DNA from 4 places in the Streptomyces sp. NPDC098781 genome. Region 1 is predicted to be linked to each of the others. Evidence: riboswitches for the same ligand, from Rfam matches in the RefSeq annotation. Region 1 holds a riboswitch; each other region holds the start of a gene.
What was found. A riboswitch is a leader RNA that binds a small molecule or an ion and turns the genes downstream of it on or off. The one in region 1 is predicted to bind cobalamin.
Positions count from the first base shown of each region.

Region 2: linked by a shared signal. The riboswitch ahead of ACIQWG_RS30015 (ABC transporter substrate-binding protein) and the one ahead of nrdI (class Ib ribonucleoside-diphosphate reductase assembly flavoprotein NrdI) in region 1 are both predicted to bind cobalamin.
Region 3: linked by a shared signal. The riboswitch ahead of ACIQWG_RS19355 (ribonucleoside-diphosphate reductase subunit alpha) and the one ahead of nrdI (class Ib ribonucleoside-diphosphate reductase assembly flavoprotein NrdI) in region 1 are both predicted to bind cobalamin.
Region 4: linked by a shared signal. The riboswitch ahead of ACIQWG_RS30250 (energy-coupling factor ABC transporter permease) and the one ahead of nrdI (class Ib ribonucleoside-diphosphate reductase assembly flavoprotein NrdI) in region 1 are both predicted to bind cobalamin.

Region 1 covers NZ_JBIWAK010000001.1:109,649-117,182, forward strand. The annotation lists gene ACIQWG_RS00535 (bifunctional 2-methylcitrate synthase/citrate synthase) at 1-310, shown strand, start outside; gene thiI (tRNA uracil 4-sulfurtransferase ThiI) at 314-1,564, opposite strand; gene nrdF (class 1b ribonucleoside-diphosphate reductase subunit beta) at 1,574-2,602, opposite strand; gene nrdE (class 1b ribonucleoside-diphosphate reductase subunit alpha) at 2,617-4,824, opposite strand; gene nrdI (class Ib ribonucleoside-diphosphate reductase assembly flavoprotein NrdI) at 4,782-5,213, opposite strand; cobalamin riboswitch at 5,389-5,612, opposite strand; gene metE (5-methyltetrahydropteroyltriglutamate--homocysteine S-methyltransferase) at 5,737-7,534, opposite strand, start outside.
Region 2 covers NZ_JBIWAK010000008.1:158,385-165,918, forward strand. The annotation lists gene scpA (methylmalonyl-CoA mutase) at 1-272, opposite strand, end outside; gene ACIQWG_RS30010 (methylmalonyl-CoA mutase family protein) at 272-2,074, opposite strand; cobalamin riboswitch at 2,216-2,391, shown strand; gene ACIQWG_RS30015 (ABC transporter substrate-binding protein) at 2,452-3,480, shown strand; gene ACIQWG_RS30020 (FecCD family ABC transporter permease) at 3,477-4,490, shown strand; gene ACIQWG_RS30025 (ABC transporter ATP-binding protein) at 4,487-5,296, shown strand; gene ACIQWG_RS30030 ((2Fe-2S) ferredoxin domain-containing protein) at 5,289-5,714, shown strand; gene ACIQWG_RS30035 (gamma-glutamyltransferase family protein) at 5,783-7,534, shown strand, end outside.
Region 3 covers NZ_JBIWAK010000004.1:539,851-547,384, forward strand. The annotation lists gene ACIQWG_RS19330 (carbon starvation CstA family protein) at 1-338, shown strand, start outside; gene ACIQWG_RS19335 (YbdD/YjiX family protein) at 310-507, shown strand; gene ACIQWG_RS19340 (DUF3311 domain-containing protein) at 659-916, shown strand; gene mctP (monocarboxylate uptake permease MctP) at 913-2,541, shown strand; gene ACIQWG_RS19350 (GNAT family N-acetyltransferase) at 2,615-3,121, shown strand; cobalamin riboswitch at 3,157-3,299, shown strand; gene ACIQWG_RS19355 (ribonucleoside-diphosphate reductase subunit alpha) at 3,424-5,799, shown strand; gene ACIQWG_RS19360 (ribonucleotide-diphosphate reductase subunit beta) at 5,799-6,812, shown strand; gene ACIQWG_RS19365 (hypothetical protein) at 6,725-6,964, opposite strand; gene ACIQWG_RS19370 (helix-turn-helix domain-containing protein) at 7,057-7,534, shown strand, end outside.
Region 4 covers NZ_JBIWAK010000008.1:210,246-217,779, forward strand. The annotation lists gene ACIQWG_RS30235 (energy-coupling factor ABC transporter ATP-binding protein) at 1-313, opposite strand, end outside; gene cbiQ (cobalt ECF transporter T component CbiQ) at 310-1,059, opposite strand; gene ACIQWG_RS30245 (energy-coupling factor ABC transporter substrate-binding protein) at 1,066-1,416, opposite strand; gene ACIQWG_RS30250 (energy-coupling factor ABC transporter permease) at 1,413-2,114, opposite strand; cobalamin riboswitch at 2,144-2,352, opposite strand; gene ACIQWG_RS30255 (M55 family metallopeptidase) at 2,431-3,264, shown strand; gene ACIQWG_RS30260 (M20/M25/M40 family metallo-hydrolase) at 3,257-4,561, shown strand; gene ACIQWG_RS30265 (prolyl oligopeptidase family serine peptidase) at 4,567-6,531, shown strand; gene ACIQWG_RS30270 (LD-carboxypeptidase) at 6,528-7,463, shown strand.

The sequences.
Region 1 (7,534 bases):
GGACGCCCTGGACCGCCTGGTCGCCCGCGCCGCCGACCCCGAGGTCACCCGGCTGGCCACCCTGCACGCGGCGCTGCGACACGCGATGATCACCCGCAAGGGCATCCACCCGAACCTGGACTACCCGGCCGGGCTCGCCTACCACCTGATGGGCTTCGACATCCCGGCGTTCACGCCCATCTTCGTGATGAGCCGTATCACCGGCTGGACCGCCCACATCACCGAACAACTCGCCCACAACGCACTGATCCGGCCCCTCGCCTCCTACGCGGGACCGGACCAGCGGGCGGTGCCGGGCACCGCCGAATAGTGCTCAGACGGGAGCCGGACAACTCGGGGCGGCGGGCACCGCGTCCTCGCCGGGCCGCATCACCTGCACACCCGCCAGCAGCTCCTGCGTCACCTCGTCCAGGTCGAGCCGCCTCTCCACGGCACGCAACTGGGGCAGCCCGGCCCGGGTGGTGGCCCGGGGCGGGGCGAGGAGCTGACAGCAGTCCTCGTCGGGCAGGACGGAGATGTCGGCCGTGCCGATCGCGCGGGCCGCGTCGATGATCTCCTGCTTCTCCCAGCCGATCAGCGGGCGCAGGACCAGCCGGCCGGCCGCCTCGTCCACCGCGGCCAGGTTGGCCAGCGTCTGGCTCGCCACCTGGCCGAGGCTGTCGCCCGTGACCAGGGCCTCGGCGCCGATGCGGCCGGCCAGCTCCGAGGCGGTACGCACCATCAGCCGCCGCTGGGCGACGACTTGCAGCCGGCCCGCACCGGCCACCGCCAGCTGCTTCTGGGCCTTGCCCAGGGCGATGACGTGCAGTCGGCCGGGCGGCTGGTACCGGTTCAGCTCGCGGGCGAGGGCGTACGCCTTGTACACGGACGACGGGTTCGTGTACGGCGCCCCGCTGAAGTGCACGAAGTCACAGGCCAGGCCCCGGCGCATGGCCCGGTGGGCGGCCACGGGGGAGTCGTATCCGCCCGAGAGCAGCACCAGGGCGCGCCCGCTGGAGCCGACGGGCAGACCGGTGAGGCCGGGGTGCCGGGTCCAGGAGAGGTAGGTCTCCTTGCGGTCGACCTCGACGGCAAGGACCGTGTCGGGCCGGGTGAGGTCCACGCGCAGCGCGGGGACCTCCTCCAGGATCCGGGCCCCCAGATGCCCCGCCAACTGGGACGATTTCAGTGGGAACTGCTTGTCCCGCCGTTTTGCCCGCACGGCGAAGCCACTGCCCGCCGGCCGGGCGGCCATCGCCTCGACGGCCGCCCGGGTGATCACCTCCAGAGTGCTGGGCACCCGCACGGCCGGCTCCACGGAGTTGAAGCCGATCACCCGTCGGGCCCGCTCCACCAGGGCCTCCTGCGGGACCTGGCCGCCCAGCACGGTGACGTTCTGGGCGGTCTTGATCCACGTCGAGCCGCCGATGCCGCGCAGCGCGAGGCGCAGGTTGTCGTGCAGCCGCTCGGTGAAGCGATGGCGGTTGTGTCCCTTGAGGAAGATCTCGCCGTGCTTGAGCAGCACACAGGGGCCGTAGGCGGGAGTCGTGCCCCGTGCGGCGGGCACTCTGGGTTCGCCGGACATGTCAGCCTCTCAGAAGTCCCAGTCGTCGTCGGCGGTGTCCTCCGCCTTGCCCATGACGTAGGAGGAGCCGGAGCCGGAGAAGAAGTCGTGGTTCTCGTCCGCGCCGGGCGACAGCGCCGCCAGGATCTCCGGGTTGACCTCGGTCTCGTCCGCACCGAACCGGGCCGGGTAACCCAGGTTCATCAGCGCCTTGTCGGCGTTGTAACGGACGAAGACCGCCACGTCGTCCATCAGGCCGAGCGGCTCGTACAGCTCGCCCGAGTACCGCAGTTCCAGCTCGTACAGCTCCTCCAGCAGGCTGTGCGTGAACTCGCGCATCTGCTCCTGCCCGGCGGGCGTCAGCTTCTCCAGGCCGCGCTGGTACTTGTAGCCCGAGTAGTAGCCGTGCACCGCCTTGTCCCGCAGGATCAGCCGGATCATGTCGGCCGTGTTGGTGAGCAGGGCGTGCGTGGAGAAGTGCAGCGGCAGGTAGAAGCCCGCGTACAGCAGGAGGGACGACAGCAGCGTGGAGGCGACCTTCCGCTTGAGCGGGTCGTCGCCGTAGTAGTGGTTCAGGACCGTTTTGCAGCGCTGCTGGAGGACGTCGTTGCCGACGGCCCAGGCGTACGCGTCGTCGATCTCCCGGGTGGTGGAGAGCGTGGAGAACACGGACGAATAGCTGCGGGCGTGCACGGCCTGCATGAAGGCGATGTTGGTGTACACGGCCTCCTCGTGCTCGGTGCGCGCGTCCTGGATCTGGACGATCTCGCCGACCGTCGCCTGCACGGTGTCGAGCATGGTCAGGCCGGTGAACACCCGCATGGTCAGCGTGCGTTCCTCAGCGCTGAGCCGCTGCTGCCAGGCGTTCAGATCGTTGGAGAGCGGGACCTTCTCGGGCAGCCAGAAGTTGGCGGTGAGCCGGTTCCACACCTCCAGGTCCTTCTCGTCGGTGACGCGGTTCCAGTTGACGGGGCGGAGCCGGGCGGCCGGGTCGTGGCGGTACGCCGGGGGCGTCACCGACAGCTCGGTCAGCGCGGTGGTGGCGGGGGCGGTGGTCATGGTCGGTGCGTTCCTCACAGCGTGCAGGACAGGCAGTTCTCGATCTCGGTGCCCGGCATGGCCTCCTGGCGCAGCCGGATGTAGTAGAGGGTCTTGATGCCCTTGCGCCAGGCCTGGATCTGCGCCTTGTTCAGGTCGCGGGTGGTGGCCGTGTCGCGGAAGAAGAGGGTGCAGCTCAGGCCCTGGTCGACGTGCTGGGTGGCCGCCGCGTACGTGTCGATGATCTTCTCGTAGCCGATCTCGTACGCGTCCTGGAAGTACTCCAGGTTGTCGTTGTCCATGTGCGGAGCCGGGTAGTAGACGCGGCCGAGCTTGCCCTCCTTGCGGATCTCCACCTTGGCGGCGATCGGGTGGATGGAGGCGGTGGCGTCGTTGATGTAGCTGATGGAACCGGTGGGCGGGACAGCCTGGAGGTACTGGTTGTAGAGGCCGTGCTCCATGACGGAACGCCTCAGCTCGCGCCAGTCGTCCTGGTCCGGGATCCGCACCCCGGCCTCGGCGAACAGGGTGCGCACCCGCTCGGTGGCCGGCTCCCACGCCCGCTCGGTGTACTTGTCGAAGAACGAGCCGTCCGCGTACGCCGACTGCCCGAAGCCGTCGAAGGTCGTGCCGCGCTCGATCGCGATCCGGTTCGAGGCACGCAGCGCGTGGAAGGCGACCGCGTAGAAGTACATGTTGGTGAAGTCCACGCCCTCCTCGCTGCCGTAGTGGATGCGCTGCGAGGCCAGGTAGCCGTGCAGGTTCATCTGGCCCAGGCCGATGGCGTGCGAGAGGTCGTTGCCGTGCGCCACGGAGGGCACCGCGTCGATGTTCGACTGGTCGGAGACGGACGTCAGTCCGCGCACCGCGGTCTCGACGGTCGCGCCCAGGTCCGGGGAGGCCATGGCGGCGGCGATGTTCAGCGAGCCGAGGTTGCAGGAGATGTCCTTGCCGACGGTCTCGTACCCGAGCGAGGTGTCGTACGTGCTCGGCGAGTTGACCTGGAGGATCTCCGAGCACAGGTTGGACATGTTGATCCAGCCGGGGATCGGGTTGGCCCGGTTCACCGTGTCCTCGAACAGCAGGTACGGGTAGCCGGACTCGAACTGAAGCTCCGCGATCGTCTTGAAGAACTCGCGAGCGCTGAGCGTGGTCTTGCGGATCCGCGGGTTGGCGACCAGGTCGTCGTAGTGCTCGCTCACGGACAGGTCCGACAGCGGCTTGCCGTACTCGCGCTCGACGTCGTACGGCGAGAACAGGTGCATGTTCTCGTTGCGCTTGGCCAGTTCGAAAGTGATGTCCGGCACGACCACACCCAGCGAGAGGGTCTTGATGCGGATCTTCTCGTCCGCGTTCTCCCGCTTGGTGTCCAGGAACCGCATGATGTCGGGGTGGTGCGCATGCAGGTACACCGCGCCCGCGCCCTGCCTCGCGCCCAGCTGGTTGGCGTAGGAGAAGGAGTCCTCCAGGAGCTTCATCACCGGGACGACACCGGAGGACTGGTTCTCGATCTTCTTGATCGGGGCGCCCTGCTCGCGCAGGTTCGTCAGCAGCAGGGCCACGCCGCCGCCCCGCTTGCTGAGCTGGAGCGCGGAGTTGATGCCGCGTCCGATGGACTCCAGGTTGTCCTCGACGCGCAGCAGGAAGCAGGAGACCAGCTCGCCGCGCTGCGCCTTGCCGGCGTTGAGGAAGGTCGGGGTGGCGGGCTGGAAGCGGCCGGTCATCATCTCGTCGACCAGGCGGGCGGCCAACTCCGGGTCACCGCCGCCGAGATACAGCGCGGTGGCGACGACCCGGTCCTCGTAGCGCTCCAGGTAGCGGGAGCCGTCGAAGGTCTTCAGGGTGTACGACGTGTAGTACTTGAAGGCGCCGAGGAAGGTGCGGAAGCGGTGCTCGTGGGCGTACGCCTGCCGGTACAGCTCCTCGATGAAGTCCCAGTCGTAGCGCCGGATCGGGGCTTCCTCGTAGTAGTCGTTCCCGACCAGGTAGTCGATCTTCTCCTTCAGCGTCGGGAAGACCACCGTGTTCGGGTTCACGTGCTGGAGGAAGTACTGGCGGACGGCCTCGCGGTCCTTGTCGAACTGGATGCGGCCGTCGCAGTCGTACATGTTCAGCAGGGCGTTCAGCGCGTGGTAGTCCTTGCGCGTGCCGATCGACTCGCGCTGGGCCGCTGGGATGGTGACCGCCGTGGTGAGGGTGTTCATGCCGCCGGCCGTCCCGCCGTCGATGAGTGTCGTGTCCAAAACCTCTGTAGTCCTTCCCGCACGGCACGGACGTCGCGGTCCGTGCCCAGCAGCTCGAATCGATACAGCTCCGGGACCCGGCACTTCGCCGAGATCACTCGGCCGGCCAGGCAGTAGTCGGCGCCGAAGTTGGTGTTGCCGGAGGCGATGACCCCGCGCAGCAGTGCGCGGTTGGCCTCGACGTTCAAGAAGCGCACCACCTGTTTGGGCACCGCGCCCGCGCGCTCGCCGCCGCCGTAGGTCGGCACGATCAGCACATACGGTTCGATGACCCGCGGCATACCCTCGCGATGGGGGTGCAGGGGAATACGCGTGGCCGGCAGGTCCAGCTTCTCCACGAAGCGCTTGGTGTTCTCCGAGACACTGGAGAAATACACGAGACCGCTCATCGGTCCGCCGCCTCCTCTCGCTCGTTCCCGTCCTCGTCCGAGGACCGGGAGGGGAGGAGCGTCGCGGCGCGAACGGGGGAGCATCGGGGCGGCGGGGAGAAACGGTACGCCCGACCCGGATCCGTGCGGCTGCCACGTGGCCCTCCCTCGGGGCCTCGGAGCGCGCACACCGCTGTCCGGCGTGCGCGCCGGTGGCAGGTCTTCGGACTCGCGGGCACGTCCTCCCGATCGGAGGACATCTACTGGCCGTCGCTTCCCGGGCCCGGTACGTCGGACCCAGTGCGTATGACGGCGGTCGTTCCCGCTCACCGCTGCGGGGCAGTCCCGGACTTCCACCGGGTTCCCTCTTGCGACGCCGGACACAGGTATGTCCGGCGAACCACCAGCACCGCCAACACTACATCTAGAACGCGTCGAGCATGCGCATCCCAGATGTTGTGTTGTGGGAAAAACTTAGGTATACCTAAGTCCGGCTCGGCGGGGCCGGGACGCGCGTGGCGTCCCGGCCCACTGGGAGCCGCGGTCAGGAGGCGGGCAGTTCGCCCCGGACCGTGCGGGCGGCGGCGACCAGGTTCTCCAGGGAGGCCCGGGTCTCGGGCCAGCCGCGGGTCTTCAGGCCGCAGTCGGGGTTGACCCACAGCCGCTCGGCGGGGATGGCCTTCAGGCCCGTGCGCAGCAGGGTGGCCGCTTCCTCCGTGCTGGGGACGCGCGGGGAGTGGATGTCGTACACCCCGGGACCGGCCTCACGCGGGTAGCCGTGGGCGGCGAGTTCCCGGGCCACCTGCATGTGGGACCGGGCGGCCTCCAGGCTGATGACGTCGGCGTCGAGATCGTCGATGGCCTGGACGATGTCGCCGAACTCGGCGTAGCACATGTGCGTGTGGATCTGGGTGTCCGGCCGCACTCCGGCGGTGGTGAGACGGAAGGCCTCCGTCGCCCAGGCGAGGTACCCGGCGTGGTCCGCGGCGCGCAGCGGCAGCGTCTCGCGCAGGGCCGGCTCGTCGACCTGGATGACGGAGGTACCGGCCGTCTCCAGGTCGTTCACCTCGTCGCGCAGGGCGAGGGCGACCTGGCGGGCCGTCTCGCCGAGCGGCTGGTCGTCGCGGACGAAGGACCAGGCGAGCATCGTCACCGGGCCGGTGAGCATGCCCTTGACCGGACGGTCCGTGAGGGACTGGGCGTACGTCGTCCAGCGCACGGTCATCGGCTCGGGGCGGGAGATGTCGCCGGCCAGGATCGGCGGCCGGACGTACCGGGTGCCGTAGGACTGCACCCAGCCGTGCTGGGTGGCGAGGTAGCCGGTGAGCTGCTCGGCGAAGTACTGGACCATGTCGTTGCGTTCGGGCTCGCCATGGACCAGGACGTCGATGCCGGTCTTCTCCTGGAAGGAGATGACGTCCTGGATCTCCGCCTTGATGCGCTCCTCGTAGCCGGCGGTTTCGATGCGGCCGGCGCGCAGATCGGCGCGGGCGGCGCGCAGTTCGCCGGTCTGCGGGAAGGAACCGATGGTCGTGGTCGGCAGCAGGGGCAGGCCGAGGTGGGCGCGCTGGGCGGCGGCCCGTTCGGCGTACGGCTGCGACCGGCGGGCGTCCGCGTCGGTCACGGCCGCCGCACGGGCCCGGACCGCCGGGTCGTGGGTGATCGGGGAACCCGCGCGGGAGGCCAGGTCGGCCCGGTTGGCGGCGAGTTCGGCCGTGATCGCGTCGGTGCCCTGGGACAGGCCCTTGGCGAGCGTGACGATCTCGGCCGTCTTCTGCTCGGCGAACGCGAGCCAGCGCAGGATCTGTGGCTCGATGTCCCGCTCCAGGCCCGTGTCGAGCGGGACATGGAGGAGGGAGCAGGAGGCCGCGACATCGATCTGGTCGGCCAGACCCAGCAGGGTGCCGAGGGTGCTCAGGGACTTCGACAGGTCGTTGATCCAGATGTTGCGGCCGTTGACGACTCCGGCGACGAGCCGCTTGCCTGGCAGCCCGCCGACGGCGGCGAGCGCGTCGAGGTTGGCCGCGGCGGCCTCGGTGAAGTCCAGGGCGAGCCCGTCGACAGGGGCCTTCGCCAGAACGGGCAGGGCGTTGCCGAGCCGGTCGAAGTAGGAGGCGACCAGCAGCTTGGGCCGGTCGGCGAGGGCCCCGAGGTCACGGTAGGCGCGCTCGGCGGCGTTCAGTTCGGCCGGAGTGCGGTCCTGGACCAGGGCAGGCTCGTCCAGTTGCACCCACTCGGCGCCGGCCGCGCGCAGGTCGGCCAGGATCTCCGCGTACACCGGCAGCAGTCGGTCGAGCAGGGTGAGCGGCTCGAAGTCGGCCGCCACGCCGGGAGCGGGCTTG
Region 2 (7,534 bases), on a different contig from region 1:
GCGGTGGAGAAGCCCGCGTACTGGCGGATCGTCCAGGGCTGGTTGACGTACATCGTCGGGTACGGGCCGCGCAGATACGGCGCCATGCCCGGGTACGTGCCGAGGAAGTCCAGGCCCTCCAGGTCACGGCCGGTGTACAGCGGCTTGACCGCGATGCCCTCCGGGGTCTCCCAGAAGGTCCCGTCGTTCCCGGCGGCCTTCTGCCACTCCTCGGCACCGGCGTCGGTCCTCGGCTCCCCGAGTTCGATCCCGGAGAAGTCGGGGATTCCCATCAGGACACTCCCATGCGGTCGAGGGTGGCGGACAGCACGGCGACGGCGTCACAGCCGGCGAAGACGTACGAGTCGACATCGTGGTGATTCCCGGGCCGCCCGGCGAGGAACACATGCGAGGCGCCGGCCGCCTTCAACCGGCCGGCCTCGGTCCGCGCCTGCTCCTCGTACACGGTGTCACTGGAGCACAGGCAGACCTCGGTGGCACCGCTCTCCTCGAACGTGCCCTCGGTGACCGGCTCGATGCCGCCCGCCTGGAAGAGGTTCGAGGCGAAGGTGAGGCGCGCGGTGTGGGCCGCCGCCGGGCCGAGCGCGGCCAGGAAGACCCGGGGCCGGGAGCCGGTGGCCGCCAGGTGGGCGTCGGAGCGGGCGCGCAGCGCCTCGTACGCCTCGTCGCGCCGCACCCGCGGAAGGCCACCGGAGAGAGGTGCGGGAGCGGGCTCGCGCTTGACGGGCTGCTCGGCGAGGTGGGGGAACTCGCTGACGCCGGTGATGGGTTCGCGGCGCTTGGCGAGCTTGCCGCTGCGCGCCTGCCAGGTGTCGGCGAGGTCCTGGCCGAGCTGTCCGGAGCGCAGCGCGGCCGCCTGTCCGCCGGCCTGCTCGATCCGCTGGAAGAACTCCCAGCCGGCGTGGGCGAGCTCGTCGGTCATCCGCTCCACGTACCAGGAGCCGCCCGCCGGGTCGATCACCCGGGCGAGGTGCGACTCCTCGATGAGGATGGTCGAGGTGTTGCGGGCGATGCGCCGCGCGAACGCGTCCGGCAGGCCGAGCGCGTGGTCGAAGGGCAGCACGGTCACGGAGTCGGCGCCGCCGACGCCGGCGGCCAGCGTGGCGACCGTCGTGCGCAGCATGTTCACCCAGGGGTCGCGGCGCGTCATCATCACCGGCGAGGTGACGGCGTGCTGCACCTGGGCGCTCGGTGCCCCGCACACCTCGGTGACCCGCGCCCACAGCCGGCGCGCGGCCCGCAGCTTGGCGACGGTCAGGAACTGGTCGGCGGTGGCGGCGTACCGGAACTCCAGCTGCGCGGCAGCCTGTTCGACCGTCAGCCCGGCCTCGGTCAGATCCCGCAGATAGGCGACACCGGTCGCCAGCGAGCTGCCCAGCTCCTGGGCCGCCGAGCCACCGGCCTCGTGGTACGGCAGCGCGTCCACGGTCAGGGCCCGCAGCCCCGGGTACTCCTGGGCGCACGCACGGGCCAGCGAGGCGACGGGCGCGAACGCCGAGGACTTTCCGGTACGTGCCTCGTGGCCGAGCGGATCGGCGCCGAGGTTGCCGCGCGCCGCCTCCTTGGCGACGCCCTTCTCCTCGTACAGCCGCAGCAGCTCGCGCGCGGCGGGCTCCACGTCGGCGCCCGCGTCGAGGACGACCGGGGCCAGGTCGAGGTAGACGCCCTCCAGGGCGCGGCCGAGCTCCGCCACCGGGATGCCGCCCTCGCCGAGGACCAGCCAGAGCGAGGTGACGCCGTTCTCCAGGTCGGCCAGCACCACGCCGTCGGTGAGCGCGGAGTGCCGCTGCCGGACGTCCCAGCCGCCGGCCGTGTTCCCCTCGGGGCGACTACCGCGGACGAACGGGGCGAACCCGGGCAGACCGGCGTCGGGCGCGGCGTCGTGCGCGCTGTACAGAGGGCGGGTGCGCAACCCGTCCTCCAGGGCGGTGGACAGGGCTTCTTCCGCGGCCGGGCCCGAGACTTCCTTGCCCGCCTTGCGCAGCACACCCTCCACCAGGTGTTGCCACTGCTCATGGGTCGCGTCAGGGAACTCGGCGGCCAGCGAGAGCCCGTCGTCAGGCAGGACCGTCATGCTCGGATGCTAGGCCAGATCATCAAAGGAGCAGCAGAGGGCACGGCTGTGACCTTGCCCTCTTCCAGATTGTGACCTGGGTCTCCGTCTCCCGTCGGCCCTGGCGGCGACCGGTCGAACGACCCCGCGACAAGGCGGGCTTGATAGCCTCGTCGGGCCAGTCGAGCCACACCCGAGGCCAGGGAATCCGGTGCGAATCCGGAACTGACGCGCAGCGGTGAGGGGGACGGGCGGGGCAACTGCCACTGGGAGACCGGGAAGGCGCCGCGGCCGGACGAACCCGAGTCCGAAGACCTGCTGGCACCTTGGCACCCCCGGGTGCCGAGGTCGTCCGTAGGCCAGGCTCCGCGTACGAGCCCAGACCCCGAGGAAAGCCCTTGCTCCGCACCCCCGCGCTTCTTCTGGCATCCGCCCTGCTCCTCACCGCCTGCGGTTCCTCCGGCGGCGACGACTCGAAGGCGGCGCAGACGTCCGCCGCCGGCTATCCCCGCACGATCGACAACTGCGGCCGGAAGGTCACCCTGAAGTCGGCGCCCCGGCGCGTGGTCTCCCTCAACCAGGGCACCACGGAGATCCTGCTCTCCCTCGGTCTCGCCGACCGTGTCGCCGGTACGGCGACCTGGACGGACCCGGTGATGAAGGGGCTGGAGAAGGCCAACGCCTCCGTGCCGCGGCTCGCGGACGACGCGCCCTCCTTCGAGAAGGTCCTGGACGCCGAACCCGACTTCGTCACCGCCTCCTTCGTCTCCACTCTCGGCAAGGGCGGCGTCGCCACCCGCGAGCAGTTCGAGAAGCTCGGCGTGCCCACCTACGTCTCGCCCTCCGACTGTTCCGCGGGCAAGGACAACGACAGCGGCGGAGACGGATCGCGCAGCAAGCCGCTCACCCTCGACGTCGTGTACGGCGAGATACGCGACCTGGCACGGGCCTTCGGCGTCGACGAGCGCGGCGAGAAGCTCGTCGCCGAGCTGAAGCGGCGGGTACGCGAGGCGACCGACGGTCTGGACGCCTCCGGTGTCTCCCTCATGTACTGGTTCGCCAACTCCCAGTCGCCCTACCTCGCGGGCTGCTGCGGCGCGCCCGGTGCCGTCACCCGTGCCGTGGGCGCCGAGAACACCTTCTCCGACACCCATGACGAATGGCCCCAGATCGGCTGGGAGACGGTCGCCGACCGGGACCCCGACGTCCTCGTGATCGGCGACCTCACCCGCAAGCAGCAGACCGCGGAGAGCGCCGCGGCCAAGATCCGCTTCCTGGAGACCAACCCGGCCACCCGCAACCTGACCGCGGTGAAGAAGAAGCGGTACGTCCTGCTCAGCGGGCAGGCGATGAACCCGTCCATCCGCACGATCGAAGGGATCGAGCAGGTCGCCGCCGGGCTGCGCGACTTCGGGCTCGGCAAGTGAGCGCCCGTACGCTGCTGTTGACCGGCGGCGGGTTCGCCGCGCTGCTCGCTTCGGTGGCCGTCGCGGTGACGATCGGGCCCGCCGACATCTCGACGGCGGACGTGTGGGCCGCGGTCGCCGCCCATCTCGGCCTAGGGGAGAGCACGTTGGCGCCGCTGCGGGACGGCATCGTGTGGAACCTGCGGATGCCGCGCACCCTGCTCGCCGCCGTGTGCGGGGCCGGGCTCGCCGTGTGCGGAGCGGTGATGCAGTCGCTGCTGCGCAATCCGCTGGCCGATCCGTTCGTGCTCGGGGTGTCCTCGGGAGCGTCCACGGGAGCCGTCGCCGTCGTCGTGCTGGGCGTGGGCGGGGGAGTGGTGTCGCTGTCGGCGGGCGCCTTCCTCGGCGCGCTGCTCTCCTTCGCGATGGTCCTGTTGCTCAGCCACTCGCTCGGCGGCAGCACGGACCGGGTGGTGCTGTCCGGGGTGGCCGCCATGCAGCTGTTCTCCGCGCTGACCTCGTTCATCGTGCTGACCTCCGCCGACGCCGAGACCACCCGGGGTGTGCTGTTCTGGCTGCTGGGCTCGCTCACCGGCGCCGACTGGGGACAGGTGCTGCTCTGCGCCGCCGTACTGGCCGTGGTTCTCGCCGTCTGCCTCGGACATGCCCGCACCCTGGACGCCTTCGCCTTCGGTGACGACGCCGCCGCCGGACTCGGCGTGCGGGTCGCCCGCACCCGCCTCGTCCTGCTCTGCGCGACCGCGCTGCTCACGGCCGCCCTCGTCAGCTGCGCGGGGGCGATCGGCTTCGTCGGCCTGGTACTGCCGCACGTCACCCGCGCGCTCACCGGCTCCGGACACGCCCGTCTGCTGCCGGTCACGGCGCTGACAGGAGCCGTCTTCCTCGTATGGGTGGACACCGCCGCCCGCACCGTCCTCGACCCCCAGGAGGTTCCCGTGGGCGTGGTCACGTCCCTGATCGGCGTACCGGCGTTCGTGGCGGTCCTCCACCGGGGGCGAGGCAAGGGATGACCAGCCTGCACGCCCAGGGCGTCGTCCGACGCGTCGCCGGCAAGGTCATCGTCGACGGCGTCACCCTCACCCTGCGCCCCGGCGACACCGTCGGACTGCTCGGCCCCAACGGCTCAGGGAAATCAACCCTGTTGAGGCTCCTCGCCGGAGTCCTCGCACCCACCTCCGGAGTGGTCACCCTGGACGGACGCCCCCTCACCGAGGTCGGCCGGCGTGCCACCGCCCGGCGCGTCGCCACCGTCGAGCAGGAGGCCCACACCCAGACCGAACTGACCGTCCGGGACGTCGTCGCCCTCGGCCGTGTCCCGCACCGCCGGGCCTGGACCCCGGCCACGGCGGCCGACGCCGGGGCAGTGGACGAGGCGCTGGAGCGCACCGGCCTCGCCGACCGCGCCGAGCAGTCCTGGCACACCCTCTCCGGCGGCGAACGCCAGCGCACCCAGATCGCCCGCGCGCTCGCCCAGGAACCCCGCGAACTGCTCCTCGACGAACCCACCAACCACCTCGACATCCAGCACCAGCTCGACCTGCTGGACCTCGTCGCGGACCTCCCGGTCACCACCGTGATCGCCCTGCACGACCTCAACCTCGCCGCGATGTACTGCGACCGCCTGCTCGTCCTGCGCGAGGGCCGTGCGATCGCGGAGGGCACCCCGGCCGAGGTCCTCACCCCCACCCTCATCGAGCGGGTCTACGGCGTCCGGGCAGAAGTCACGACCGACCCCGGCCACCCCGTGATCCGCTTTCTGCGACCGGCGACCCGGGGCGGATCCCCCGGCAGGAGGAGCGTGCCGAGCGATGCCTGAGCAGCGACCCGTAGGCCCGACGGGCGACACCCCCGCCGCACCCGCACCCTGCCGGGTCGTCGTGTGCCGGGACTGCTGCTGCGGCAGCCCCAAGGTCACCGGCATCGACCACGCCCGGCAGACCGCGCGCCTCGCCGAGAACGTGCCCGTGCGGGTCTCCGCCTGCCTCGACGTGTGCGAACACGCCAACGTGATCGTCGTCCAGCCGTCCGCCACCGCGCGCGCGGCCGGCGCCCGCCCGGTGTGGCTGGGCCTGGTCAACGACCCCGACGCCACCGAGGACATCATCGACTGGGTCCGGGCCGGCGGCCCCGGTGTCGCGCCCTGTCCCGACGTGCTCGACCTCTACACCTTCACCCCGCCCGGACGGAACAAGGCGAAGCCGGGGACCACGGACCCGTCCCAGCCGGAAGGTTGAAGCACGAACAGGCGGGACATGAAGATCGGACGGACCGATCCGCGCCGACAGCGAGGTGAAAGACACCGATGTTCACCACCCGTCCCACCCTCCAGGGCACCTTCGGCATGGTGTCCTCCACCCACTGGCTCGCCTCGCAGTCGGCGATGGCCGTGCTGGAGCGCGGCGGCAACGCCTACGACGCCGCCGTGGCGGGCGCGTTCGTCCTGCACGTCGTCGAGCCGCACCTCAACGGGCCGGCCGGCGAGGTGCCGATCCTCGTCGCCCCGGCGGGCGGCGAGGTGCGGGTCCTGTGCGGGCAGGGGGTGGCGCCCGGCGGGGCGACCGTCGCGCACTACCGGGACCTCGGACTGGAACTCGTGCCGGGGACCGGACCGCTGGCCGCCGCCGTGCCCGGCGCCTTAGACGCCTGGATGCTCCTGCTGCGGGACCACGGGACCAGGACGCTCGCCGAGGTGCTGGAGTACGCCATCGGGTACGCCGAGCACGGGCACGCGCCGGTCGAGCGGGTCGGCGAGACGGTGGAGACCGTCCGCGAGCTGTTCGAGACGGAGTGGACCTCGTCCGCCGAGGTGTATCTGCCGGGCGGGCAGCCGCCCCGGCCCGGCGAACGGCTGCGCAACCCCGCCCTCGCCGCCACCTGGAAGCGGCTGCTCGCCGAGGTGTCGGGGGCCGGGGACCGGGTCGCGCAGATCGAGGCGGCCCGGGAGGTGTGGCGGTCCGGCTTCATCGCCGAGGCCCTGGTACGGCAGGCCGGCCGCCCCACGATGGACACCAGCGGCGAGCGGCACTCCGGCACGCTCACGGCCGCCGACCTCGCCGGCTGGTCCGCGACCTACGAGGCGCCCGCGACGTACGACTGGAACGGCTGGACCCTGTGCAAGGCCGGCCCCTGGAGCCAGGGCCCGGTCCTCCTCCAGCAACTTGCTCTGCTCCCGCCCGAACTGCCGTCCTATGGGTCCGCCGAATACGTCCATCTGCTGGTCGAGGGCTGCAAGCTGGCCATGGCCGACCGGGAGGCCTGGTACGGCGACGCGGCCGAGGTACCGCTGGCCGACCTGCTGTCGGACGAGTACAACGCGGCCCGCCGGGAGCTGGTCGGCGACAAGGCGTCCCACGACCTGCGGCCCGGCAGCCCCGGCGGGCGCGCCCCGCGCCTCAGCGCGCACGCGCGCGTGGCCGCCGTCGAGGAGGCCGGCTTCGACGCGCTGGGTGTGGGGGAGCCGACGGTCGCCAAGCGGCCGACGTCACCGGTGCCGGGGGAGCCCGACGTCCGCGCCGACGGCGGCACCCGGGGCGACACCTGCCACCTCGACATCGTCGACCGCTGGGGCAACATGATCGCGGCCACGCCCAGCGGCGGCTGGCTCCAGTCCAACCCCGTCGTGCCCGAACTGGGCTTCCCGCTCGGCACCCGGCTCCAGATGACCTGGCTGGAGGAGGGCCTGCCGAACTCCCTGACACCGGGACGGCGTCCGCGGACCACGCTCACGCCCTCGATCGCCCTGCGCGACGGAGTGCCCGTCATGGCCTTCGGCACGCCCGGCGGGGACCAGCAGGACCAGTGGCAGCTGCACTTCTTCCTCGCGGTCGCCCTGCGCGGGCGGGTTCGCGGCGGCCTCGACCTCCAGGGCGCGATCGACGCCCCGAACTGGCACAACGACAGCTTTCCCGGATCCTTCTACCCGCGGGGGATGCGGCCGGGCAGCGTGACCGTGGAGTCCCGGACCGATGCCGGGGTGGTGGCGGAACTGCGCCGACGTGGTCATGACGTGACCGTCGGTGACGCGTGGTCGGAGGGCCGGCTCTGCGCGGTCGCG
Region 3 (7,534 bases), on a different contig from region 1:
ACCCGAAGGTCGGCTTCTTCAAGCAGCGCCAGGTCTTCCAGGACGCCATCGACCGCGGCGAGATCCTGCCGCCCGCCAAGACCATGGACGACATGCACACGGTGGTCACCAACTCCACGGTGGACGGCGTCCTCTCGGCGGTCCTGGCCGTCCTGATCGTCGTGGTGATCGCCGACGCCGCCCGCGTCTGCGTACGGCACGTGCGCCGCCCGGCCCTGTCCACGCTCAGCGAGGCGCCGTACGTCGAGTCGAAGATCGTCGCTCCGGCCGGGCTGTTCCCCACGAAGGAGGAGAAGGAGGAGGAGCGCGGTGCGGTCGCTTCGGCGGGTCCTCGGTAGCGTGCGCTGGTACGTGCGGGAGCTGACCGACGAGTCGGCGTACGACCGTTATGTCGCCCACATCCGACTTGGGCATCCGGACGCGGACGTGCCCTCCCGGCGGGACTTCGAGCGGATGCGGACGGACCGTCAGGAGGCCGACCCCAGCCAGGGGTTCCGCTGCTGCTGAGCGCACCCACGCCGGACGACAGACGGGCACGCCAGGGTGCACACCAATCCTCCACATCCGATATGCGGACAGGGGCTTCCGCTGTAGTTGCACCGTCACCTAGATTGCCCGGGCGTTTCTCAGGTGATCAGTGAGGGGACGGAGCCGTCAGATGTCAGATGCCCCAGAAGTGAACAGAGGGCCGGTGGTGACGCCCGTCCGGGTCGTCATCGCGCTCTGCCTCGCAGCGCCCTTCGTGGCGATGCTGTGGGTCGGTTCGTATGCGAAGGTCGACCCGGCCTTCATCGGCATCCCGTTCTTCTACTGGTACCAGATGCTGTGGGTGCTCATCTCCACGGCGCTCACGATGACCGCGTACAAGCTGTGGCAGCGTGACCAGCGGGCCCGCAAGGGGGGTGCCGCCAAGTGAAGGACGGCGTGAACGGCGTCGCACTCGCCGTCTTCATCTTCTTCTTCCTGGCCGTCACGGTCATGGGCTTCCTCGCCGCGCGCTGGCGCAAGGCCGAGAACGAGCACAGCCTCGACGAATGGGGCCTGGGCGGCCGGTCGTTCGGCACCTGGGTCACCTGGTTCCTGCTCGGCGGCGACCTGTACACGGCGTACACCTTCGTCGCCGTACCCGCGGCGATCTACGCGGCGGGCGCGGCCGGCTTCTTCGCGGTGCCGTACACGATCCTCGTCTACCCGCTGGTCTTCACCTTCCTGCCGCGTCTGTGGTCGGTCTCCCACAAGCACGGCTATGTGACGACCTCGGACTTCGTACGCGGGCGCTTCGGCTCGAAGGGCCTGTCGCTGGCGGTGGCCGTGACGGGCATCCTCGCGACGATGCCGTACATCGCCCTCCAGCTCGTCGGCATCCAGGCGGTGCTGGACGTGATGGGCGTCGGCGGCGGCGAGGACACGAACTGGTTCATCAAGGACCTGCCGCTGCTGATCGCCTTCGGCGTGCTGGCGGCGTACACCTACTCCTCGGGTCTGCGGGCCCCCGCGCTGATCGCGTTCGTGAAGGACACACTGATCTACATCGTCATCGCGGTGGCGATCATCTACATCCCGATCAAGCTCGGCGGCTTCGACGAGATCTTCGCCAAGGCGGGCGAGGCCTACAGCCAGACCAACCCGGCCACGGGCGCGCCACGCGGTGCGCTGGCGCCGGGTGAGCCGGGGCAGTGGACGTACGCCACGCTGGCGCTGGGCTCCGCGCTCGCGCTCTTCATGTACCCGCACTCGATCACCGCGACGCTCTCCTCCCGCAGCCGTGAGGTGATCCGCCGCAACACCACGATCCTGCCGCTGTACTCCCTGATGCTGGGCCTGCTGGCGCTGCTGGGCTTCATGGCGATCGCGGCCGGCATCAAGGTGGAGAACGGCCAGCTGGCCATCCCCCAGCTGTTCGAGAACATGTTCCCGTCCTGGTTCGCGGGCGTGGCCTTCGCGGCGATCGGCATCGGCGCGCTGGTACCGGCGGCGATCATGTCGATCGCGGCCGCGAACCTCTTCACCCGCAACATCTACAAGGACTTCATCAAGCCGGACGCGACGCCCGCGCAGGAGACCAAGGTCTCCAAGATCGTGTCCCTGCTGGTGAAGGTGGGCGCCCTGGTCTTCGTCCTGACCATGGACAAGACGGTCGCCATCAACTTCCAGCTGCTGGGCGGCATCTGGATCCTTCAGACCTTCCCGGCCCTGGTCGGCGGCCTGTTCACCCGCTGGTTCCACCGCTGGGCGCTGCTGGCCGGCTGGGCGGTGGGCATGATCTACGGCACAGTCGCCGCGTACGGCGTCGCCTCCCCGACCCAGAAGCACTTCGGTGGCTCGGCGAAGGAGATCCCGGGCATCGGCGAGATCGGCTACATCGGCCTCACCGCGTTCGTGCTCAACGTCCTGGTGACGGTGGTCCTGACCTTCGCCCTGAAGGCGGCGAAGGCTCCGGAGGGCATCGACGAGACGAAGCCGGAGGACTACACGGCGGACGCCGGCGACCCGGGCGTCCAGGTGGAACTGCCGCCGGCGACGGCGGGTTCGTCCCACTGAGCGGCTCGGACCAGGCGGGCCGTCGGAGAAATCCGGCGGCCCGCCGTCGTATGTGTCCGGCAGACTCGCCCCTATGGACATCGTGATCCGGCAGGCCGGAACCGCCGAGTACGACGCCCTCGGCGAGATCACCGCCCAGGCCTATCTACAGGACGGCCTTCTCGACTTCGGCGAGAGCGACGAGTACCTCGGCGAACTCAGGGACGTGGCCAAACGCGCGGCGGCCGCCGACGTGCTGGTGGCCGTCGAGAAGGACCGCCTGCTGGGCGGCGTGACCTTCGTGCCGAGCGGCGGCCCGATGGCCGACATCGCGCGTTCCGGCGAGGCCGAGATCCGCATGCTCGCCGTCGACCGGGCGGCACGCGGACGCGGCGCCGGAGAGGCGCTCGTGCGCGCCTGCGTCGACCGCGCACGGGCCACGGAGGGCTGTGTACGGATCGTCCTGTCGACCCAGCGCACCATGCACGGCGCCCACCGCATCTACGAACGCCTGGGCTTCGTCCGCACACCCGATCGGGACTGGAATCCGATCCCGGAGCTGGACGACATCACTCTTCTCACCTACGAGTTGACGCTCTGAAACCAGCGCGACACAACATCTGGTGGTGATACGACAGCCCGGCACAAGATGTATGCTCGTGCTCGCTGTCGCCGCAGGGGAATCCGGTGCGAATCCGGAACTGTCCCGCAACGGTGTACTTGTGCGTATCTGCGCACGGGAGTCAGTCCGAGGACCTGCCGACAGCTGCGCCCGGCCGCCCGGCCGGTGCGCCCTGACGTCCGGGCCTCGTGGAATGGGCCGGTGGACGCGACGCCCCGTGCGCTCGTGTGCTGCCCCCTGCCCTCGGCGAGGCCCCCGTGCCGAGCGAGGGAGAGCCCCACGTGACCATCGCGCCAGCCGAACCGGGTTCAGCAGCGGTCGAACAGGACAACGACGGTCCCGGTGCCGCGCTGCTGCGGCTCCTGACCGAGCTGACCGCCGACCTCCCCGACGCCGACCCCGGCCGGGTCGCCGCCGCCGCGCTGCGCGGCCGGTCCGCCCGCGCGGACGAGACGGAGCTGCGCGAGCTGGCCACCGAGGCGGCCGCCGGCCTGATCTCCGAGGACCCGGCCTACTCACGGCTCGCCGCCCGGCTGCTGACCATCTCCATCGCCGCCGAGGCCGCCTCGCAGGGTGTCACGTCCTTCACCGAGTCGGTCGCGGTCGGCCACCGCGAGGGGCTCATCGCCGACCGCACCGCCGAGTTCGCGCGAATCCACGCGGCCCGTCTCGACTCCCTGGTCGACACCGGCGCCGACGACCGCTTCGGCTACTTCGGCCTGCGCACCCTGCACAGCCGCTATTTGCTCCGGCACCCCATCACCCGCAAGGTCATCGAGACGCCCCAGCACTTCATGCTGCGCGTCGCCGCCGGTCTCGCCGAGGACGACACCGCGAGGTCGCTGGACGAAGTCGCCGCGCTCTACGGGCTCATGAGCCGCCTCGACTACCTCCCCTCCTCCCCCACGCTCTTCAACTCCGGCACCCGGCACCCCCAGATGTCGTCCTGCTACCTCCTCGACTCCCCGCTGGACGAGCTGGACTCCATCTACGGCCGCTACCACCAGGTCGCCCGTCTCTCGAAGCACGCCGGCGGCATCGGTATCGCGTACTCCCGCATCCGCAGCCGCGGTTCGCTGATCCGCGGCACCAACGGCCACTCCAACGGCATCGTTCCGTTCCTGAAGACCCTCGACGCCTCCGTGGCCGCCGTGAACCAGGGCGGCCGGCGCAAGGGCGCCGCCGCGGTGTACCTGGAGACCTGGCACTCCGACATCGAGGAGTTCCTGGAGCTGCGCGACAACACCGGTGAGGACGCCCGCCGTACGCACAACCTCAACCTCGCGCACTGGATCCCGGACGAGTTCATGCGCCGGGTCAACGGCGACGAGCCGTGGTCGCTGTTCTCGCCGTCGGACGTGCCGGAGCTGGTCGACCTGTGGGGCGAGGAGTTCGACGCGGCGTACCGCAAGGCGGAGGCCGCGGGGCTGGCGCGCAAGACCATCCCGGCCCGTGATCTGTACGGCCGGATGATGCGCACCCTCGCGCAGACCGGCAACGGCTGGATGACCTTCAAGGACGCCGCCAACCGCACCGCCAACCAGACCGCCCTGCCGGGCCATGTCGTCCACTCCTCCAACCTCTGCACGGAGATCCTGGAGGTCACCGACGACGGGGAGACGGCGGTCTGCAACCTGGGGTCGGTGAACCTCGGCGCGTTCGTCCGCGACGGCGACCTCGACTGGGAGCGGCTCGACGACACCGTCCGCACCGCCGTCACCTTCCTCGACCGCGTCGTCGACATCAACTTCTACCCGACCGACGAGGCGGGCCGGTCCAACGCCAAGTGGCGGCCGGTCGGTCTCGGTGCGATGGGCCTCCAGGACGTCTTCTTCAAGCTTCGGCTGCCCTTCGACTCGCCCGAGGCGAAGCAGCTCTCGACCCGGATCGCCGAGCGCATCATGCTCGCCGCGTACGAGGCCTCCGCCGACCTCGCCGAGCGCAACGGCCCGCTGCCGGCCTGGCAGAAGACCCGTACCGCCCAGGGTGTGCTGCACCCCGACCACTACGGTGTCGAGCTCACCTGGCCGGAGCGCTGGGCGGCCCTGCGCGACCGTATCGCCACGACCGGCATGCGCAACTCCCTGCTGCTCGCCATCGCCCCGACCGCCACCATCGCGTCCATCGCGGGCGTCTACGAGTGCATCGAGCCGCAGGTCTCCAACCTGTTCAAGCGCGAGACGCTGTCCGGCGAGTTCCTCCAGGTGAACTCCTACCTGGTCGACGACCTCAAGGCGCTCGGCGTCTGGGACGCCCGCACCCGTGAGGCGCTGCGCGACTCCAACGGCTCGGTGCAGGACTTCGCCTGGATCCCGGCGGACGTACGGGCGCTGTACCGCACCGCGTGGGAGATCCCGCAGCGCGGCCTGATCGACATGGCGGCGGCGCGCACGCCGTTCCTCGACCAGTCGCAGTCCCTGAACCTGTTCCTGGAGACGCCGACCATCGGCAAGCTCTCCTCGATGTACGCGTACGCCTGGAAGTCAGGTCTGAAGACGACGTACTACCTGCGCTCCCGCCCGGCGACCCGCATCGCCCGCGCCGCCCAGAGCCAGACCGCCCAGCCCGAGAAGACCATCCCCGTCCAGCAGGTCGCCGAGCCCGACGCCGTCGCCTGCTCCCTGGAAAACCCCGAGTCCTGCGAGGCCTGCCAGTAATGAGTACCCGTAACGCCAACCTGCTCGACCCGGGCTTCGAGCTGACCCTGCGCCCCATGCGCTACCCGGACTTCTACGAGCGCTACCGGGACGCCATCAAGAACACCTGGACCGTGGAGGAGGTCGACCTCCACTCCGACGTCGCCGACCTGGCGAAGCTGTCCGAGGGTGAGCAGCACATGATCGGCCGGCTGGTCGCGTTCTTCGCGACGGGCGACTCGATCGTGGCGAACAACCTGGTGCTGACGCTGTACAAGCACATCAACTCCCCTGAGGCGCGCCTGTACCTGTCGCGCCAGCTCTTCGAGGAGGCCGTGCACGTCCAGTTCTACCTGACGCTGCTGGACACCTACCTCCCCGACCCGGAGGACCGGGCGGCGGCCTTCGACGCCGTCGAGAACATCCCCTCGATCCGCGAGAAGGCCGAGTTCTGCTTCCGGTGGATCAACGAGGTCGAGAAGCTGGAGAGCCTCCAGACCCAGGCCGACCGGCGTCGCTTCCTGCTGAACCTGATCTGCTTCGCCGCGTGCATCGAGGGCCTGTTCTTCTACGGCGCCTTCGCCTACGTGTACTGGTTCCGCAGCCGGGGCCTGCTGCACGGCCTGGCCACCGGCACCAACTGGGTGTTCCGCGACGAGACGATGCACATGTCCTTCGCCTTCGACGTGGTCGACACCGTCCGCAAGGAGGAGCCGGAGCTCTTCGACGACCAGCTCCAGCAGCAGGTCACCGACATGCTGAGGGAGGCCGTCGAGGCCGAGCTCCAGTTCGGGCGCGACCTGTGCGGTGACGGCCTCCCGGGTATGAACACCGAGTCGATGCGGCAGTACCTGGAGTGTGTCGCCGATCAGCGCCTGACGCGTCTCGGCTTCGCTCCGGTGTACGGCTCCGAGAACCCCTTCTCCTTCATGGAGCTCCAGGGAGTTCAGGAGTTGACCAACTTCTTCGAGCGGCGTCCCTCGGCGTACCAGGTGGCGGTGGAGGGCACCGTAGACCTGGACGAGGACTTCTGAGCCTCGGCCGCGTCGCGTTCCTGGGCCTCCCTGATCTGACGGTCGATGCGCCGATCGCGCGCCGCGCCGATCAGTGACGGGAGGACCAGAACGACGAACATCCCGAGGACGACGATCATCGCGAGCAGTGTCTGTGTCTGTTCCGTAGTCATGACACCACTGTCGCGCCGGATACTCCTTACCAACAGTGGCAGGACTGCCGCTCACCCTCGATTTACTGCCAGCTTCGAGGCACACTGGCAGCATGCTGAAAAACGTCGCCGCCGTCCTCCTCGACGGTGTACATCTCTTTGAAATGGGCGTCGTCTGCGAGGTGTTCGGCATCGACCGCAGCGACGAGGGACTGCCCACGTACGACTTCGCCGTGGTCTCGGCGGAGGGGCCGACGCTGGGCACCCATGTCGGCGGGCTCTCCGTCTCCACGCCGTACGGCCTGGAGCGGCTGGAGGAGGCCGACCTGATCGCGGTCCCGGCCGGCAGCGAGTACGTCACCCGGGCCTACCCGCCCGAGCTGCTGGATGCCCTGGTCAGAGCCGTCGAGCGGGGCGCCCGGGTGCTCAGTGTGTGCTCCGGCGTCTTCGTGCTGGGTGCCGCGGGACTGCTCGACGGGCGGAGGTGCAGTGCGCACTGGAAGCACGCCGGGGAGCTGTCCGTCCGGCATCCGGGAGCGATCGTCGAGTCCGACGTGCTGTACGTCGACGAGGGCCCGGTGATCACCAGCG
Region 4 (7,534 bases), on a different contig from region 1:
CCTGGGCGACGGACGCGGCGAACAGCTGGTCGTCGGGGTCCTGCACCACCAGCTGGACGGTCGTCCTGAGCCGGGTCAGCCCCTTGCGGTGGTACGTGACCGGCGCACCCTCCACCGTCAACCGGCCCGCGTGCGGCCGGAGCCCGCCGCTGAGCAGCCGCATCAGCGTGGTCTTGCCACTGCCGTTGCGGCCCAGCAGCGCCAGCGCGCGCCCCTCGGACACGTCGAAGTCGAGGCCGCTGAGTACGACGGGGCCGTCCTCGTAGGCGTAGGAGGCGCCTCGCAGGGCGACCAGGGCGGTGGGCTCGCTCATGGCAGGGCCTTCTCCAGTACGAGAGTGAGGGCGACCAGCGCCGCGAGCAGCACGCAACTGGCGGCCGTGAAGGGGACGGAGACCCGGGCCCGCGGCACCAGGACGCGCAGCGTGCCGTCGTAGCCGCGCCCGGCGAGCCCGGCCTGGAGCCGGGTGGCCCGGTCGAACGCCCGCACGAAGGCAGTGGCGCCGAGCCCGGCGAGCGAGCGCCACTCGGCGGCCCGGCCGGTGTGCCCGAGGCGCGCGGCCTGGGCCTCCCGGATGCGCCGCACCGAGTCGAGGAGCAGGAAGCTCATGCGGTACGTCACGAGGGCGACGTCGACCACGGGTGCGGGCACCCCCGCCTTCACCAGCCGGGGGAGCAGGTCGGACATCGGCGTGGTGAACGCGAACAGCAGCACGCCGAGGGAGGCGGCCGAGGTCCGCAGCAGCAGTTCCCCGGCCCGCAGCCCACCGTCGTCGGCGAGGGACACGAAGCCCTCCGGGCCGCCGACCTGGACCAGCAGGGTGGCCGCGCCGGTCACGCAGAAACCGAGCGGCACCCGGTAGGCGCGCCACAGCCGGCGCGCGGGAACGCCCGCCGGGCCCAGCAGCACCGCGAGCGCGGTGACCAGGACCAGCGCGGCGCCCGGCCAGGGCGGCAGCGAGATCGCGAGGACGGTGAGACCGAGCCCGAGCACGGCCTTGTCCACGGGGTGACGGCGGCGCCAGCGACTGCTGTGCGCCGCCGCGTCGATCGGCAGCATGATGCGTCAGACCTTGTCGGCCTTCGGCTCCTCGCCGGCCGGTGCCTGCTCCAGCGCCCGCTCCTCGCCCTGCCGCCGTCCCCGGTGCAGCCCGAAGTAGTAGGCGAGAACACCGGCGCCGAGGGCCGCCTGGACCGCGAACAGCGCCGACTCGATCTCGCCGGAAGGCGGCTCGTACAGCGGTGTGAACCAGGGCTCGTAGTCCGGCTCGATCTCGGTGATCGCGGTCTCCGCCTCGGCGTCGGCGCCCGCGAACGGCTCCTCCTTGTGGTCGCCGAGACCGAGTGCCAGGGGCAGCACGGCCAGCGCGGCCACCACGAGCAGCAGCAGAAGGTTGATCTTCGTGTTCTTCTTCATCGGGCCACGGCCTCCGTCTCGGTGCGGGTCCGCTTGCCGGCGAGGAGCACGCCCAGCCGGGTCAGTTCGCCCTTGCTGGACTGCACCAGCAGCCGCATCACGAGCACCGTGAGCAGGCCCTCGCTCACCGCGAGCGGGATCTGGGTGACGGCGAAGATGGAGCCGAACTTGCCGAGCGCGCCGAGGAAGCCGCTGCTCGGGTCGGGGAAGGCGAGCGCCAGCTGGACGCTGGTCACGCAGTAGGTGGACAGGTCGGCGACGAACGCCCCGAAGAACACGGCGACCATCAGTGGCACGTCGTAGCGCCGCAGCAGTTTGTAGATCGCGTACCCGGCCCAGGGTCCGACGATCGCCATCGAGAAGACGTTGGCGCCGAGCGTGGTCAGGCCGCCGTGCGCGAGCAGCAGCGCCTGGAAGAGCAGGGTGATGGTGCCCAGGACCGCCATGATCGGCGGCCGGAAGAGGATGGCGCCCAGTCCGGTGCCGGTGGGATGCGAGCAGCTGCCGGTCACCGACGGCAGCTTCAGGGCGGACAGGACGAACGTGAAGGCTCCGGAGGCGCCGAGGAGCAGCGTGCTCTCGGGGTGCTCCCTGACCTCACGGGTGAGTGAACGGACTCCGTGGACGACGAACGGAGCGGACGCGACGCCCCAGGCGACCGCGTGCGCCGGCGGGAGGAAACCCTCGGCTATGTGCATGGCTCAGCAGACCCTCTCCAGCACCTCGTGGATGGTTGACGCGCCTTGGCCGGTCTCCTGGCTGACGGGTACCACACGCCCGTGCTCCGCCTTCCCGGGTCCGAGGACCCAGTGGCTTGCCCGTGCGGGCTGGAGCCGGACTTCCCGATTCACAGTGGCGAGGGCCGCACCGGCATCACACCGGATTTCCCGTTCACCAAGGCGTGGTGACAGTAGTGCCCGGACACAGTGGCTGACAAGCACGCCTCGGCGGCGTGAAAGCGGCGTTCGTCCGCTTCGTGGCGGGTTCCGGCGCGGGCGCGTAACGTGACGGAGCATGAAGATCCTCATCAGCGCCGACATGGAGGGCGCCACCGGTGTGACCTGGCCGGCGGACGTTCTGCCCGGCACGCCGCAGTGGGAGCGGTGCCGGGGGATGTTCACCTCGGACGTCAATGCCGCGGTAAGGGGATTCTTCGACGGCGGCGCCGACGACGTCGTCATCAATGAGGCGCACTGGACCATGCGCAATCTGCTGCTCGAACGGCTCGACGAGCGGGCCGAGATGCTCACCGGCCGGCACAAGTCGCTGTCCATGGTCGAGGGCGTCCAGCACGGCGACGTGGACGGCATCGCGTTCGTCGGCTACCACGCCGGCGCCGGCATGGAAGGTGTCCTCGCCCACACCTACCTGGCGAACTCGATCACAGGGGTGTGGCTGAACGACGTACGGGCGAGCGAGGGGCTGCTCAACGCGCACGTCGTCGCGGAGTACGGCGTGCCCGTCGTCCTCGTCACCGGCGACGACGTGGCCTGCGAGGACGCGCTGGGATATGCGCCCGAGGCACTGAAGGTCGCTGTCAAGGACCATGTCTCGCGGTACGCCGCCGTGTGCCGTACGCCGGCCAGGACCGCCGCCGACATCCGCGCGGCGGCGAAGGAGGCGGCCGGGCTGGCGGTCCGTCAGCAGCCGGTACACGGTGGCCCGTTCACCGTGGCCGTGGAGTTCGACGCCGAGCACCTCGCGATGGCCGCCACCGTCGTCCCGGGCGTCGAACGTATCGGCGAGCGAAAGGTGGCGTACACCAGCGAGCGTATGTACGAGGGAATCCGTACCTTCAAGGCGGTCACCACGATCGTCTCGGCCGCGGTGGAGGAGCAGTATGGCTGACGGGCAGGCGCTGGACGAGGTCGTTACGTTCACTTCCGACCTCATTCGCATCGACACGACCAATCGCGGGGGCGGCGACTGCCAGGAGCGCCCCGCCGCCGAGTACGCCGCCGCGCGGCTGGCGGAGGCGGGCCTGGAGCCCACCCTGCTGGAGCGCGTCAAGGGCCGCACGAACGTGGTCGCCCGCGTCGAGGGAACCGACCCCTCGGCGGACGCGCTGCTCGTCCATGGTCATCTGGACGTGGTGCCCGCGTGGGCTGACGAGTGGAGCGTGCACCCCTTCTCCGGGGAGATCCGCGACGGCGTCGTGTGGGGCCGGGGCGCCGTCGACATGAAGAACATGGACGCGATGATCCTCTCCGTCGTGCGGGCCTGGGCGCGCGAGGGCCTACGGCCCCGCCGGGACGTCGTGATCGCGTTCACCGCCGACGAGGAGGCGAGCGCCGCGGACGGCTCCGGCTTTCTCGCGGACCGGCACGCCGCGCTGTTCGAGGGCTGCACCGAGGGCATCGGCGAGTCGGGCGCGTTCACCGTCCACGACGGCAGCGGGCGGCAGATCTACCCCCTCGCGGCCGGAGAGCGCGGCACCGGCTGGCTGAAGCTCACGGCACGCGGGCGGGCCGCGCACGGCTCCCGGCCCAACCGGGAGAACGCGGTGACCCGCATCGCCGCCGCCGTCACCCGGATCGGCGCCCACGAGTGGCCGGTCCGCCTGACCCCCACGGTCCGCGCCGCCCTCGTCGAACTCGCCGCGCTGCACGGCCTCGACGCCGACCTCGACGACGTGGACGGACTGCTGGAGAAGCTCGGCCCGGCGGCCAAGCTCGTGGAGGCCACCGTCCGCAACAGCGCCAACCCGACCATGCTGGACGCCGGTTACAAGGTCAACGTGATCCCGGGGGAGGCCGTGGCCCACGTCGACGGCCGGTTCCTGCCCGGCTTCGAGGACGAGTTCCGCGCGACCATCGACGAACTGACCGGCCCGGACGTCGACTGGGAGTTCCACCACCGCGAAGTGGCCCTCCAGTCACCGCTCGACTCGCCGACGTACGCAAAGATGCGCGCCGCCGTCGAGGAGTTCGCGCCCGAGGGGCACACGGTGCCGTACTGCATGCCCGGCGGCACCGACGCCAAGCAGTTCTCGCGGCTCGGCATCACCGGTTACGGCTTCTCACCGCTGCGGCTGCCGGAGGGCTACGACTACGGGGCCATGTTCCACGGCGTCGACGAACGGGTGCCGGTCGAGGCACTGCACTTCGGTGTGCGGGTACTCGACCGCTTTCTGCGCACGGCCTGACCGGAGTGGGGGAGACAGTGCGGACGCTGGCGTACGGTTCCTGGCCCTCGCCCATCGACGCCGCCGTCGCCGCGGCGCACGACGGGCGGCCCGAGTACGTCGGGTTCGTGGGTGACGAGGCGTGGTGGATCGAGCCGCGGCCCACGGAGGCCGGACGGCGCACGCTGGTACGGCGCGGCGCCGACGGCACCGAGGAGTCCGTCCTGCCCCCGCCGTGGAACGTGCGCAGCCGGGTCGTCGAGTACGGCGGGCAGCCGTGGGCCGGTGCGATGGTCGACGGCCGCCCGCTCGTCGTCTTCGTCGACTTCGCCGATCAGCGCCTGCACCGGTACGAGGAGGGCGGCGAGCCGCGTCCGCTCACTCCCGTGTCCGAGGTGGGCGGCGGACTGCGCTGGGTGGAGCCGCAGTTGCGGCTCGACCTCGGTGAAGTGTGGTGCGTGCTGGAGGAGTTCACGGGGGAGGGGCCGACGGATGTGCGGCGCGTCCTGGCCGCGGTCCCGCTGGACGGCTCGGCGGCCGAGGACCGGGACGCCGTACGCGAACTCACCGACGACCGGTACCGGTTCGTCACCGGGGCGCGGATCTCGCCGGACGGACGGCGCGCGGCATGGCTCGCCTGGGACCATCCCCGGATGCCGTGGGACGGCACGGAACTGCTGGTCGCCGATGTCGGCGCCGACGGCAGCCTGGCCGGCCGGCGGATCGTCGCCGGTGGGCCGCGGGAGTCGATCGCCCAGGTCGACTGGTCGGCCGACGGCCGGCTGCTGTACACCAGCGACCGCGGCGGCTGGTGGAACCTGTACCGGGACGGCGAACCCCTCTGCCCGCGCGAGGAGGAGTTCGGCGGCCCGCTGTGGAAACTGGGGCTGCGCTGGTTCGCCCCGCTGGCGAGCGGACTCGTGGCGGTGGTGCACGGCCGCGGCTCGACGGCCCTCGGGATCCTCGACCCCGAGACCGGCGAGATCGTCGACGCGGCCGGCCCCTGGACCGAGTTCGCGCCCACGCTCGCGGTGCACGGCGACCGGGTGATCGCCGTCGGCGCGAGTCCGCGCAGCGCCTACGAGGTGGTCGAGCTGGACACCTGCACCGGACGGTCCCGGGTGGTCGGGGCCGCGCACGACGACGCGGTGGACCCCGCCTACTACCCCGAGCCGCAGATCCGCACCTTCACCGGTCCCGCCGGCGACGACATCCACGCGCACATCTACCCGCCGCACCACCCCGGTTGCGTCGCCCCCGCCGACACCCCGCCGCCGTACGTCATTTGGGCGCACGGCGGCCCCACCGACCGGGCGCCCCTCGTGCTCGACCTGGCCATCGCCTACTTCACCTCGCGCGGCATCGGCGTCGCCGAGGTCAACTACGGCGGCTCCAGCGGGTACGGGCGGGAGTACCGCGACCGGCTGCGCGAGCAGTGGGGCGTGGTCGACGTCGAGGACTGCGCGGCCGTCGCGCTCGCCCTCGCCGACGAGGGCACCGCCGACCGGAGCCGGCTCGCCGTACGGGGCGGCAGCGCCGGCGGCTGGACCACCGCCGCCTCGCTCACCACCACCGACGTCTTCGCCTGCGGCACGATCCTCTACCCGATCCTCGACCTGACCGGCTGGGGCACGGGCGAGACCCATGACTTCGAGTCGCGGTACCTGGAGTCGCTGGTCGGCCCCCTCGACGAGGTGCCGGCGCGCTACGCCGAACGCTCGCCCGCGGCGCACGCCGACCGTCTCACCGTGCCGTTCCTGCTGTTGCAGGGCCTGGACGACGTGATCTGCCCGCCCGCCCAGTGCGAGCGGTTCCTGGCCCGGTTGGCGGGGCGCCGGGTGCCGCACGCCTACATCGCCTTCGAGGGGGAGGGGCACGGATTCCGGCGGGCCGAGACGACGGTCCGGGTACTGGAATCCGAACTCTCCCTGTACGCCCAGGTGTTCGGCCTGAACCCGCCCGGCATCCCGCACCTGGAGCTCGCCAAGTGAACCGACCCGCAGGGCCCTTGGCGCGGCCCACCCGGCTGGCCCCCGGCGCCCGGGTGGCGGTCGTCGCGCCCAGCGGGCCGGTGCCCGAGGAGCGGCTCCAGGCCGGCCTCGACGTGCTGCGCGGGTGGGACCTCGACCCGGTGGTGGCGCCCCATGTGCTGGACCGGCACGGCGCGTTCGGCTACCTCGCCGGTACGGACGCCGACCGGGCCGCCGACCTCCAGAACGCCTGGTGCGACCCGGCCGTGGACGCCGTGCTGTGCGCCCGGGGCGGCTACGGCGTGCAGCGGATGGTCGACCTGCTGGACTGGGACGCGATGGCCGCGGCCGGGCCGAAGGCGTTCGTCGGCTTCAGCGACATCACCGTGCTGCACGAGGCGTTCGCCGGCCGGCTGGGCCTGGCCACGCTCCACGGGCCGATGGCGGCCGGCGTCGACTTCGTCAAGAACGCGCGGGCGCAGGAGCATCTGAGGGCCACGCTGTTCGAGCCGGAGTCGGTGCGGGTCATCACCTCCACCGGCGCCGCACTGGTCCCGGGCCGGGCCCGCGGGGTCACCCTCGGCGGCTGCCTCACCCTGCTCGCCGCCGAGGCGGGCACCCCGGGAGCCCGGACCTCCGCGGCCGGCGGACTGCTCTGCCTTGAAGACGTGGGCGAGGAGACCTACCGGCTCGACCGCTGTCTCACCCAGCTGCTGCGCGCCGGCGTGCTCGACGGCGTGCGCGGCGTGCTGCTCGGCTCCTGGCAGGAGTGCGGGCCGTACGAGCGCCTGCGTGCGCTGTTCCTCGACCGACTGGGTGGCCTCGGTGTGCCCGTTGTGGAGGAGTTCGGGTTCGGGCACTGTGAGGGTGCGCTGACGATTCCCTTCGGCGTGAGTGCCGAACTCGACGCCGACGCGGGCACGTTGACGCTCGACGAGCCCGCGCTGCGCTGAGCGCCGTTCACTGAATCTCCGTCAAGAAACCTCCGTCACGGCGATTGACCCCGCCTGACACGTGTCACACC